Regions from separate parts of the Mesorhizobium sp. WSM4842 genome, predicted to be linked through region 1. Evidence: riboswitches for the same ligand, from Rfam matches in the RefSeq annotation. Region 1 holds a riboswitch; the other holds the start of a gene.
The links. Region 1 has a riboswitch for cobalamin ahead of AC0NIE_RS02075 (aromatic ring-hydroxylating oxygenase subunit alpha). Riboswitches for the same ligand answer to the same signal wherever they lie in the genome.

Region 1 (5,838 bases):
TTCACCTTGCAGGTTCCGCACAGGCCGAACTCGCAGGCTGCGGGAATTCGTACGCCCGAAGCGCGCGCCGTCTGCAGCACGGTCTGGCCGGCAACGCAGTCGGCATCGACATCCGAAAGCGAAAAGCGGATCGGCGTTGCGGCCTCAGTAGGTATCTCGACCCCGCCCTCTGCCGGCCCACCCTCTGCCGGCGAACCGAACGGGGCCGGTATTTCCTCCACCCCTGGGGCCGCAAAGCTTTCCTGATGATAGTTGGCCATGTCGAAGCCGGCCGCCTCCAGCATCTGCCGCACGGCGCGCATGAACGGGTCGGGGCCGCAGCAGAAAATTTCGCGCTCGCGAAAATCGGGCGCCAGCAGCGGCAGCCGTATCGCGTCGATCCGGCCCATATGGCCGAACCAGCCCTCGCGGCTGGACCGCTCCTCGATCATGAAGCCGAGCGTCAGGCCCGGCATGCGGCTGCCGAGCAATTCGAGCTCCTTGCGGAAGATGATCTCCTCGGGCTTTCGCGCGCAGTTGACGAAGCCGACATCTGTCCAGGGCGCGCAATCGTTCAGCCAGCGCAGCATCGACATCATCGGAGTCACGCCGGAGCCGGCCGAAATGAACAGATATCTGGCCGCGGGATGGCTGTGCAGCGAAAAGTTGCCCGACGGCCCATAGGCCTTCACGTGAACACCGGGCTTCAGATTGTCGAACATCCAGCGTGTGCCGAGGCTGCCGGGCTGTGCTTTCACCGTCACCGCGATCGAGAACGGCCGCGACGGCGAGGACGACAGCGTATAGGTCCGCATCAACGGGCCCTCGGTGGTCGGCAGTTCCAGCGTCACGAACTGCCCCGGTCTGTAGCGGAACCAGGTCTGGTTGTCGGAGCGGAAGGTGAAGGTCTTCACGTCAGGCGCCTCGTCACTGACGCCGATGACTTCCAGCACCTGGAGCCTGTCGTTCCAGGGCGCCATCTCGTCGAGATGGCGGTAGAGGCCGAGGTCCGTCATCGTATTCATCCCCTTGGCCTCGCTCAGGCGACGCTGCGCAACGCCGGCCGCCCGCCCTCGGCAAGGCGCGGCCCGATGAAGGAGGCGTACCATTCGACGAACTGGATGACGCCGCCCTCATGCAGTTCCGAATAGGGGCCGGGCTCATAGGCCGGCGACAGGATGCCGAAGGCGTTTTCCTCAACGATGCGGCGGTCCTGGTCGTTGGTCTCGGTCCAGACATGGGTGAGATCGGCGAGGTCGTAGTCGACGCCTTCGACCGCGTCCTTGTGGACAAGCCATTTGGTGGTGACGGCCGTTTCCGTGGCACTGATCGGCAGCACGCGGAAGGTGACCGCATGATCGCCGAGGATATGGTTCCAGGTCGTCGGATAGTGATAGAGCAGCAGCGAGCCGATACCGTCGGTCGAAACGTCGTCGGAGAGGTTCTTCTTCACCGCACGTCTTCCCGTCATCGTGTAGCTAACGGCATCGCGCAGCAGCGGGGCGCGGGTGGCGCGATACTGCCCGGCCGGATCGATGCGGAACTTGCTCGGCAGGCCCGCCGCCTCGCATTTCGCCCAGTGCGCGAGCATCTCCGGATCGCTGTCGGCGCCCTGCACGCCGGTGACGGTCGGCGCTTCCGGGAATGTCTTGCACAGTTCCGGATGGTTGCCGGCGCAATGGTAGCACTCGCGGTTGTTCTCCCAGACGAGCTTCCAGTTGCCCTTCTCGACGATGGTCGATTCGAAGGCGATTTTTGCCTCGCGCAGCCGGTGCGGCAGGAGGTAAGGCTCGATCATGGCGCGCATCGGCGCGAAATCGGCGGGCTCCTTGGCCAGGCAGATGAAGATGTAGCCACTGATGCTTTCGCAAGCCACCGGCTTCAGGCTGAACTGGCTCTTGTCGAAGCCGTCCGCCATCTGCCTCGCGAACAAGAGCCTGCCGTCCAGCTCGTAGGTCCATTGGTGATAGGGGCAGACGAGCTTCGCCGCCGTACCCTTGTCGGCGTTGCAGACGCGGCTGCCGCGATGCCGGCAGGAATTGTGGAAGGCGTTGATCTTGCCTTGCTGGTCGCGGACCAGCACGACCGGATAGTCGCCGATCTGCGCGGTGATGTAGCTGCCCGGCTTCGGCAACTCGCAATCGTGGCCGATGAACAGCCAGTCGCGATACCAGATCAGCTCCATGTCGAGCTTGAAGAAATCGGGATCGGTGTAGAAGGGCTGCTCGAGCGAGTAGCCTTCCCTGCGGCCGTGCAAGAGCCTCAGCATGTCGTTGCGCGCATCCATGTCCTGTCCTCATAGCCGTCGCATCGGCCCGAAATCGGAATCGATTTCGGAAAGCACGATGCGCAATTCAAAGTCTTGGAGCGTACGTTGTGCGTCCAAATGGACGCATGTCGCTCCAAAGACTGAACTGGTGGTGATGGAGGGAGGATCGGCCGCAAGCCGGCGACAGGGCCGGGCATGCACTATCCACCTCTTGACCGCCCACCGCGATCAGTCGAGTCTAGAAATCTCGGGCTGGTTTCCGGGCTCTGGAGTGTCCTTGCGGACCATCGCGACACCTTCCCAGGCTTGGGCCCAGTGGTCTCCCGTTGCGACTTGAACTCCACCACCGTTGCGGGGGCAGCGCCGGGTTCTGACCGGCTTCCCAATTCTCCGCTTCGTCGTCACCAAGCGGCACCTGAGATGGCGTGATCTAATCATGACGGCCGGCTGACTGTCCGCATGAAAGCGACATCGTATCCATGCGGCGCGACACTGCCGGCGAAACCTGTGGGCCGGGATTTGAGGAAGGTGAACTTTGCGCCTGCTGCGAGCGCTGCCGGTCCTGAAAGCGTGCCGGATTGACCATTGCAGGGCGCCGAAATGGTTAACGATTCGACAACAACTCAGCACCGGCTTTTTAAGCCGCTTCTAAAATCGAACCGAACGGTTCGTTTCTGTTGACAATGCGTGCATGACGCTGTGAACGCAGGTCCGGCAATCCGTCAAATGGTCGATTAGCCTCTTTGTCCTAAACCTTTGAAAACAAAACAGAAAGCAATGACGATAGAAGCCTCTGGTACAATTTCAAGGTGTAGATTCTTGGTCCACACGGAACAACTTCGTGATTGGAATCTGCCGGATGGCCTTCCCACATCGGGGCTGTCCGGACGACGCGAATTCCTCCCAAGACACGCCGCTAGACGGACGGAAAACTAAAGATACTGGAGTTCCAAAAATGAAAAAGATTGCTCTTATTGCCGTCGCCGTTCTGGCCATCACCGGCAGCGCCTTTGCTGGCAGCGACCATTATGGGTCCAACGGCGCCAATCAGCCGACCGCCTCGGTCGACAGTTCGTATACGGCTTCCATTCAGAAGTCGGCTCACGCTGAAAAGCCCGTCGACCAGGGCGCCGACCGCAACCTTTTCGGCAACAATTAACAGCTGATCCCAGACCATGATCCCGAAGTGGAAACCGGTTTTCGTAAAAGATCATGGTCAAACAACAAGACAAAGCGGCCAGTCCGCCGCTCGGGATCTGAAAAATTCAGGAGTACTAGAAATGAAGAAGATCATTCTTGCCACCGCCGCCATCCTGGCTGTCTCCGGCAGCGCTTTTGCCGGCAGCGACAACTTTGGATCGAACGGCGCCAACCAGCCGGCCGCTGCGGTCGACAACGGCTCGTACACGGCTTCGATTCAGAATTCGGCTTCGGCGCAGAATCCGGTTCCGGCTGACGAGAAGCCCGTCAATGGCAGCGACCGTAACCTCTTCGGCAACAACTAATGTCGATCCCAACAGCAGCGGCGGCATTGTCTTTCACAAAGACCGAGGCCGCCGCGCTGATGGGATACGAGAATCCAGGATTACTGAAATGAAGAAGATCGTTCTCACCGCTGCGGCACTTTTGATTGCTGCCGGCAGCGCCTATGCCCGCAACGACAAAGTTGGCGGAACCGACATCAACAAGCAGGCGACCGTCAACGTCGACAACACGCAGACGTCTTCGGTAGGCAATACCGGCTCGCTGGTTTACAAGCTGATCAATTCCTCGGGCGACATACAGAAGTCCGCCCCGCAGGGCAGCGACCGGAACCTGTTCGGCCGCTAACAGCGACCTGAATGCAATGCACAAGAGCGGCGGGCTCTGCCCGCCGCTCTTGTTTTTGCCTTCGCCAAACTGCCTGATCCAGTAGTTAGGCTGCCTTTGCTTCCGCCATGTGGAGTGTGAAGGAATGTCCGTCGGCGTCGAAAATATGCAGGTCGCCGGGATCGGCATTCAACCGCAACGCAGCGCCGCGCTTGACTTCGGCATTGCCTGGCAGCTTGGTCACCAGCGGCAGGTCGGCGCGGCCGATGTCGACATAGACGAGCTGGACCTCGCCGAGCTGCTCGACATAATCCACCGTTCCCTCGAAAAGATAATCGGCGCCGGTGGCGATCATCAGATCCTCCGGCCGCACGCCGAAGCTGACCGAAGCACCCTTCGCGGACGCCGGCGTGGCGATCGGCACCGTCGCCTTGCGCCCGCCGACATGACTGACGATGGTCGGGTCGCCTGATTTGTCGATCGTCGCCGGCAGGATGTTCATGGCCGGCGAGCCGATGAACTGGGCGACGAACAGATTGCCGGGTCTCTTGTAGAGCTCCATCGGCGTGCCGACCTGCTCGATGTGGCCCTCCTTGAGCACGACGATGCGGTCGGCCAGCGTCATCGCCTCGACCTGGTCGTGGGTGACGTAGATCATCGTCGTAGCAGGCATCGACTCCTTGAGCTTGGCGATCTCGATGCGGGTGGCAACCCGCAGTGCCGCGTCGAGGTTCGACAGCGGCTCGTCGAACAGGAAGACCTTAGGGTTACGCACGATGGCGCGGCCGATGGCGACGCGCTGGCGCTGGCCGCCCGACATCGCCTTGGGCAAGCGGTCGAGGTATTTGGTCAGCTGCAGGATTTCCGCCGCCTGGCGCACCCGCTTGTCGATCTCGGCCTTGCTCTCCTTGCCGATCTTCATCGAGAACGCCATGTTGTCGTAGACGGTCATGTGCGGATAGAGCGCATAGGACTGGAACACCATGGCGATGCCGCGCTTCGACGGTGGCACGTCGTTCACCACCTCGCCGTCGATCTTGAGCTCGCCGGAGGTGATTTCCTCAAGTCCGGCGATCGACCGCAGCAAGGTCGACTTGCCACAGCCCGAAGGGCCGACGAAGACGATGAACTCGCCCGACTTTATGTCGAGGTCGATGCCGTGGAGAATGTTGAGATTGCCGTATGATTTCTTCACTTGCCTTAGCGTGACATCGGCCATGATACCCTCCGGTGAATTGCAAACTCAGTCGATACGCCCGAACCAGGCGCTGTAGCCGCCGAGGCGGATAGAGCCGGCGGCAGTCTGTCCCGAAAACCCGTGCCCCGGCAAGGGCTGCAGCGAGCGTCGGCCAAGATCGATTTCGGCCGGTCGGCTGCCAAGATTGAAGGCGCAGACGATCTGCTCATTGCCCTCGCGGCGCGTGAAGGCGACCGTATCGCCCTCGCTTTCGATGAAGTCGATATCGCCCTTGGCCAGCGCCGGATGTAAACGGCGGAAGGCAAGAAAGCGCCGGTAATGTTCGAACAGCGAGCTGTCGTCGCCCTGCTGCACATCGACCGCTTGCGAAAGGTGCTTGGCGGGCACGGGCAGCCATGGCTTTGCCTTGGAGAAGCCGCCATTGCTGTCGGCGCCATTCCAGACCATCGGCGTGCGGCAGCCGTCGCGGCCCTTGAATTCCGGCCAGAAGCGGATGCCGTAGGGGTCCTGCAGATCCTCGAATTGCAATTCCGCTTCGCCAAGACCGAGTTCCTCGCCCTGGTAGATACAGACCGAGCCGCGC
Region 2 (5,838 bases), 3.3 Mb from region 1:
TTCAAGGCTAACCCTTGGTCGGCCGACTCTAGCTCACCCAGCAACGCGCGCGGCGTTTGCGGAATCCCTTCAACGGTGTAGCCCTGTTCGCTCAGGTCGTGCAGCATCGCCAGCACGCTGGACGGCACGTCGAGGCCGACGGCGTAGCCGGTGCGGCCGGGGGCGCTCGGATAGTCGGGGATCAGGATGACCAGCTTGCGTTTTTCGCGCGGCGTGCGCTGCAGGCGGATGAAAGCTTCGACACGGTTCGCCACCTGCGCGACGCGGTCCGGCTCCGGCCGGTTGGCGAACGCGCGGAAGGCCAATGCGGGATCGACCCCGCTTTCTCCCTTGAAGGAAATGGCACCGGCGAGAATGCGGCCGTCGAGTTCGGGCAGGACGACATGCATGGCGAGGTCGGCAGGCGCCAGGCCGCGCTGATTGCTTTGCCAGATATCGCGGCGTGTCGTCGCGACGATGACCTGGAATACCGGCACGCCGGCGCGGTCGAACAGGGTTTCGACGCCGGGCTCAGCACCGGAGGCGAAGGCCGTGGCGGTGATGATGGCGGCAGGTTTCAGCGTGGCAAGCGCGGTCTCGACAAAGGCGAGCGATGCCGGGTCCTTGAGGCTGGAGACGAAGATGGGGACGGGGATGATGCCGCGCTGCCCGAGTGCTTCGAACAATGCGTCGATCGGCGCGACATCGGCGGCGAGCAGCATCGAACGGTAGAAGAGGATGGGCACGACGTCCCCCTCGAGTGGAGGGTGGCCCGTAGGGCCGGGTGGGGTCGTTGCGGCAGTGCTCGACGTTTTTTTCTGTTGGCGCACTTCACAGGCGACCCCACCCCCGGCCTGCGGCCGGACCCTCCCCTCGAGGGGGAGGGGGACGTCGCGCTCGCCCCCCCGTCCCGGCTCATAATAGCCCGCCTTCGGCACGACAACCGGCTCCACGACCGCCGCGTCCTGTCCCGCCAGCAGCGCCAGCTGATTCACCAGCGCCGTCATATTCTCCGGGCCGCCCTCGCGAAAATAATCGAGCAGGCCGTCGAGCTCTTCGCGCGGCAGCGTCGAGCATTCGATCAGCCGGAGATCCTCGTCGCGGCATTCGCCGGGCAGCAGCGCCAGTTTTATGCCGCGTGCGCGAGCGGTCGAGGCGAGTTGGTCGCAGCCGTAGCGCCACCAGTCGTAACCACCGAGGACGCGAACCAAAATAACCCTGGCGTGCCGGGCGACGCTGTCGATCCAGAGATCGACGGACATCGGATGGCGCAGATCGCGCAAAGCCGCCAGCCGCATCGAGGGCAGGCGATCCGCGTCTGCTTTCCACGCCGCCGCCAGCCCGGCCAGATCGCTGTCGGTGAAAGACAGCGCCACGACATCCGCAGGCGTCTGCCTGAGATCAACAGGCTCGGCGAGATCGTCGAGCGAGGCGGATGTTGTGGTGAGGATGTGCATCGCGGCTCGTGCCTGAGGTCAGCCGGCGAGAATACGCTCGATGGCCGGGCGGTTCAGCCCTTTCAGGCCGATGACGACGAGGCGCGAGCGGCGATCGTCCTCAGTGGTCCAGGCGCGGTCGTAATAGTGATTGACGCGCGGACCGACAGCCTGCAGCAACAGCCGCATCGGCTTGCCGCCGACCTCGACGAAACCCTTGACGCGCAGCACGTCTTCTTCCTCCGCCGCCGTGGCGACGCGCAAAGCCAGCTCATCGGGATTGGCGATCGATGGAATGTCGATGACGAACGAGTCAAAATCGTCATGCTCGTGGTCGAGTTCGCCGTCGTGGTGGGTCTTGCGGTTCTCGATGTCGTCCTCGACGGCAAGGCCGAGGCCGAGCAGCACAGACGGATCGACCTTACCCTGCGAGGTCGGCACGATCTTCACGGCGCGCGCGGTGTGCTCGCCGATGATCGCATTGGCACGGGCCGAGCCGGCGGCGTCCATCAGGTCGCTCTTCGATAATATGATCAGGTCGGCGCAGGCGAGCTGGTCCTCGAACACCTCCTCGACCGGATCGTCGTGGTCGAGCGTCTCGTCCTGCGCGCGCTGCGCCTGCAGGGCGGCCATGTCGTTGGCAACGCGGCCATCTGCCAGCGCCGGACCGTCGACCACGGCAATGACGCCGTCGACCGTCACCCGGCTCTTCACTGTCGGCCACTGGAAGGCCTGGACCAGCGGCTTGGGCAGAGCCAGCCCGGAGGTTTCGATCAGGATATGGTCGACTTTCGGCGATAGCGACAGGATCTGGTCGAGCGCCGGGACGAAGTCGTCGGCGACGGTGCAGCAGATGCAGCCATTGGCCAACTCGACGATGTTTTCCTCAGGGCAGGTGTCGATGCCGCATCCCTTCAGAATCTCGCCGTCGATGCCGATATCGCCGAACTCGTTGACGATGATGGCCAGCCGCTTGCCGCCGGCGTTTTCGAGCAGGTGGCGGATCAGTGTCGTCTTGCCGGCGCCGAGGAAGCCGGTGACGACGGTGCAGGGCACGCGGGAGACGGAAGTGGTCATATCTGATCCTTCACAAGGTCGAGGGGAGGAATGCGGGCGACGAGGCCGCGTTTCAGGCAATCGGGGCGGCCGCGCCAGGGAATGAGGCCGTCCGTCGAGGTGGCGAAGAGCTTTGCGCCTGCGACGAGATCGGCGCCGCTTGTCGCGGTTAGGTCGCCAAAGACATAGCTCCAGCAGCCGTCGCGCAGGATCGCGGCGCTGAGGCGGCGCTTGCAGTTGCCAAGGCATTCGACGGTGCGGATACAGATATTTTCGCCTGATACAGCGCGGCGCGTGTCTTCGGCCAACAATTCGCCGGCGCGAGGATGGCCGTCGGAGCCGGTCTCGTCACGGCAGGAGGCGCAGACGATCACGGTGACGTCGGCCAGAGCATCCCTATCGCCGGACAATACGCCCGCTGTCTCAGCCAAAAAACTGCTGTCGCGTTCCAAATCAGGCTCCTTGCCCGGAAAACCCGCCAGGCGATCGGATTCTTATGTCCTAGACGGCAGGTCTCCTGGCTCGCGAGTCATCGCCTTGGTGCCGCCTTCCCGGGATTTTCCCAGTGGTTATCGGCCTTGGCTCGTCGCTTACAGTTGCGGGGACAGCCGCGGATTTGAAATCGAGATTTCGCACCGCATTCCCTCTTGGCTCCTCCCTTTGCCGAGAGGAGACCGTCTGAACCGGATTTAGGCTTGTGCAGGCAGTCGTGTCAACGCACGTCTACGACGCGGCGAGGGAAACGCTTCAGAGCAATTTTCGATGTCGGCGCTGCCCCTCATTGCCCTGCCGGGCATTTCTCCCCGTATGGTGACGGGGAGAAAGGACGACTTCGTTTGGGATTTCGCCAATCTACAGCGTTGTAAGGCTGGGCGCCTAGGTTGCGGCAGCTTTCCTTCTCCCCGTCACTATACGGGGAGAAGGTGCCGGCAGGCGGATGAGGGGCAGCGCCGACATCGGCAATCCCTTACGAAACCGCGACATCCGCCAGCGCATGGCCCAAATCACCCGCTTGCGTCACCTCGATGCGTTCCAGGCCGAGCCAATCCTGCATCAGCTTCAACTCCTCGAAAAGCTCGGCGGCGGTTTGCGGCGGGGCGCCGGGCTCGGCATAGGCGGCATGGACGCGCAGCACGCCGGCAGGGCGGTCGGCCTTGAGGTCGACGCGCGCCACGATCTTTTCGCCGAGCAGGAACGGCAGCACATAATAGCCGTATTGGCGTTTTTCGGCCGGGGTGTAGATCTCGATGCGATAGCGGAAGTCGAACAGCCTTTCCGTGCGCGCCCGCTCGAAGACAACCGGATCAAACGGGGCGAGCAGCGCGCGCGCCTCGATCTTGCGCGGAAAACGGGCGTCCTTGTGAAGATAGGCAGGCTTGTCCCAGCCTTCGACGCGGACCGGCAAAAGATCACCTGCCTCGACCAGTTCCTCGATGCGGCCCTTGATGTCGGCGGGAGCGAGGCGGAAATAGTCGCGCAGGTCGCCCGCTGTCGCGACACCGTGGGCGAGCGCGGAAATGCGCAGCAATTCGCGATGCGCAGCCTCAGCAGGGGGCACCGGCAGACTGAGTATTGCCGGCGGCAGCACGCGCTCCGGCAGATCGTAAAGCCGCTCGAAGCCACGACGCGACGCCGTGGTGATACGGCCGGCCCAGAACAGCCATTCGAAAGCGTGCTTGGCGTCGCTCCAACCCCACCAGCCGCCGTTTCCCTTCTGGCCTTCGAGGGCGGATGCGGCGACCGGCCCTCGTTCGACGACCTCGCGATAAATGTCTTCAATGTAGGCGGCGCGTTCGCGGCCCCATTTGGCGAGTCCGTTATACATTTCCTCGCCACGTTCGGCCCGCTCCATGCGCCAGCGCATCAGCGGATAGGTTTCGACCGGCAGAAAGGAGGCTTCGTGCGCCCAATATTCGAAGACCGTGCGCTTGCGCGTCACGGCGGCGTTGTCGAGCAGCGCAAGCGGGTAGGGGCCAAGCCGCGAATAGAGCGGCATATAGTGGGCGCGCACCACCGCGCTGACGGAATCGATCTGCAGCAGGCCGGTCCGGCCAAGCACACGGGCCAGATGGCGGCGATCGGGCGTGCTGTTAGGGCGAGGATCGGCAAACCCCTGTGCGGCGAGCGCGATGCGCCGGGCCATGGCGAGCGAGATTTTTTCCTTCATGCAGACGGCACTCTGTTGGCGTTCGACCAAGGTTGGGGGCGAATGATTCCGCGTCATGCTAGCAGGGTTTTGGCGGCATCTATGTCAGGAGAGAAAACTGGAGTAAAAAATGAAGGAAATCAAACAGGAGCGGATCGGACCAGTTTATCCGGATATGCTGCCCAGCACCGTGTTTTGAACAAGGTTTGACTTGCTTCGCCGAAAGCCCTGCGCTAACCCTCGCCGCGTTGCAGCATAGAGCCCCCTAAAACGGTTCAGTGGTTAAACTGTCACGCTTCCGCAAGTGGGTCCGGTGCTGTAATCAGAGTGGATTGGCCGCCAACGGAAAGCTGCAGCATGAACGCATTGTTGAGTTCGTACCTGCCCATCGTCCTGTTCATCGGCGTGGCGCTGGTCGTCGGCCTGGCGCTGCTTGCCGCACCCTTCCTGGTGGCCTACCGCAACCCAGATCCGGAAAAGCTTTCCGCCTATGAGTGCGGCTTCAACTCGTTCGATGACGCCCGCATGAAGTTCGACATCCGCTTCTACCTGGTGTCGATCCTGTTCATCATCTTCGATCTGGAAGTGGCCTTCCTGTTTCCGTGGGCGGTGTCTTTCAGCCAGATCGGCATGCTCGGTTTCTGGTCGATGATGGTGTTTTTGGCGGTGCTGACCATCGGCTTTGCCTATGAATGGAAGAAAGGAGCGCTGGAATGGGATTGAGCGACAATTCCGGCACGCTCGTCGCGCCGAAGCCAAAAGGCATTCTCGACCCCAGCACCGGAAAGCCAGTGGGGGCGAATGATCCTTTCTTCCTCGAGATCAACAACGAGCTGGCCGACAAGGGCTTTCTCGTCACCTCGACCGAGGCGCTGATCACCTGGGCGCGCAGCGGCTCGCTGATGTTCATGACCTTCGGTCTTGCCTGCTGCGCGGTCGAGATGATCCACACCTCGATGCCGCGCTACGACTCGGAGAGGTTCGGCGTTGCGCCGCGCGCGTCGCCGCGCCAGTCGGACATCATGATCGTCGCCGGCACGCTGACCAACAAGATGGCGCCGGCGCTGCGCAAGGTCTACGACCAGATGCCGGAGCCGCGCTACGTCATCTCGATGGGCTCCTGCGCCAATGGCGGCGGCTATTACCACTATTCCTATTCGGTGGTGCGCGGCTGCGATCGCGTCGTGCCGGTCGACATCTATGTGCCCGGCTGTCCGCCGA

Region 2: another riboswitch for cobalamin. It lies ahead of AC0NIE_RS18275 (DUF1636 family protein); the one in region 1 lies ahead of AC0NIE_RS02075 (aromatic ring-hydroxylating oxygenase subunit alpha).

What each region holds. Positions count from the first base shown of each region.
Region 1 is NZ_CM148372.1:457,034-462,871, reverse strand. Features, by position in the region: gene AC0NIE_RS02080 (FAD-binding oxidoreductase) at 1-995, opposite strand, end outside; gene AC0NIE_RS02075 (aromatic ring-hydroxylating oxygenase subunit alpha) at 1,019-2,266, opposite strand; cobalamin riboswitch at 2,482-2,682, opposite strand; gene AC0NIE_RS02070 (DUF680 domain-containing protein) at 3,204-3,407, shown strand; gene AC0NIE_RS02065 (DUF680 domain-containing protein) at 3,529-3,753, shown strand; gene AC0NIE_RS02060 (DUF680 domain-containing protein) at 3,719-4,078, shown strand; gene AC0NIE_RS02055 (ABC transporter ATP-binding protein) at 4,164-5,276, opposite strand; gene bglA (beta-galactosidase BglA) at 5,301-5,838, opposite strand, start outside.
Region 2 is NZ_CM148372.1:3,776,595-3,782,432, forward strand. Features, by position in the region: gene AC0NIE_RS18265 (cobaltochelatase subunit CobN) at 1-1,436, opposite strand, end outside; gene cobW (cobalamin biosynthesis protein CobW) at 1,455-2,492, opposite strand; gene AC0NIE_RS18275 (DUF1636 family protein) at 2,489-2,923, opposite strand; cobalamin riboswitch at 2,962-3,165, opposite strand; gene AC0NIE_RS18280 (winged helix-turn-helix domain-containing protein) at 3,439-4,638, opposite strand; gene AC0NIE_RS18285 (NADH-quinone oxidoreductase subunit A) at 4,975-5,340, shown strand; gene AC0NIE_RS18290 (NuoB/complex I 20 kDa subunit family protein) at 5,331-5,838, shown strand, end outside.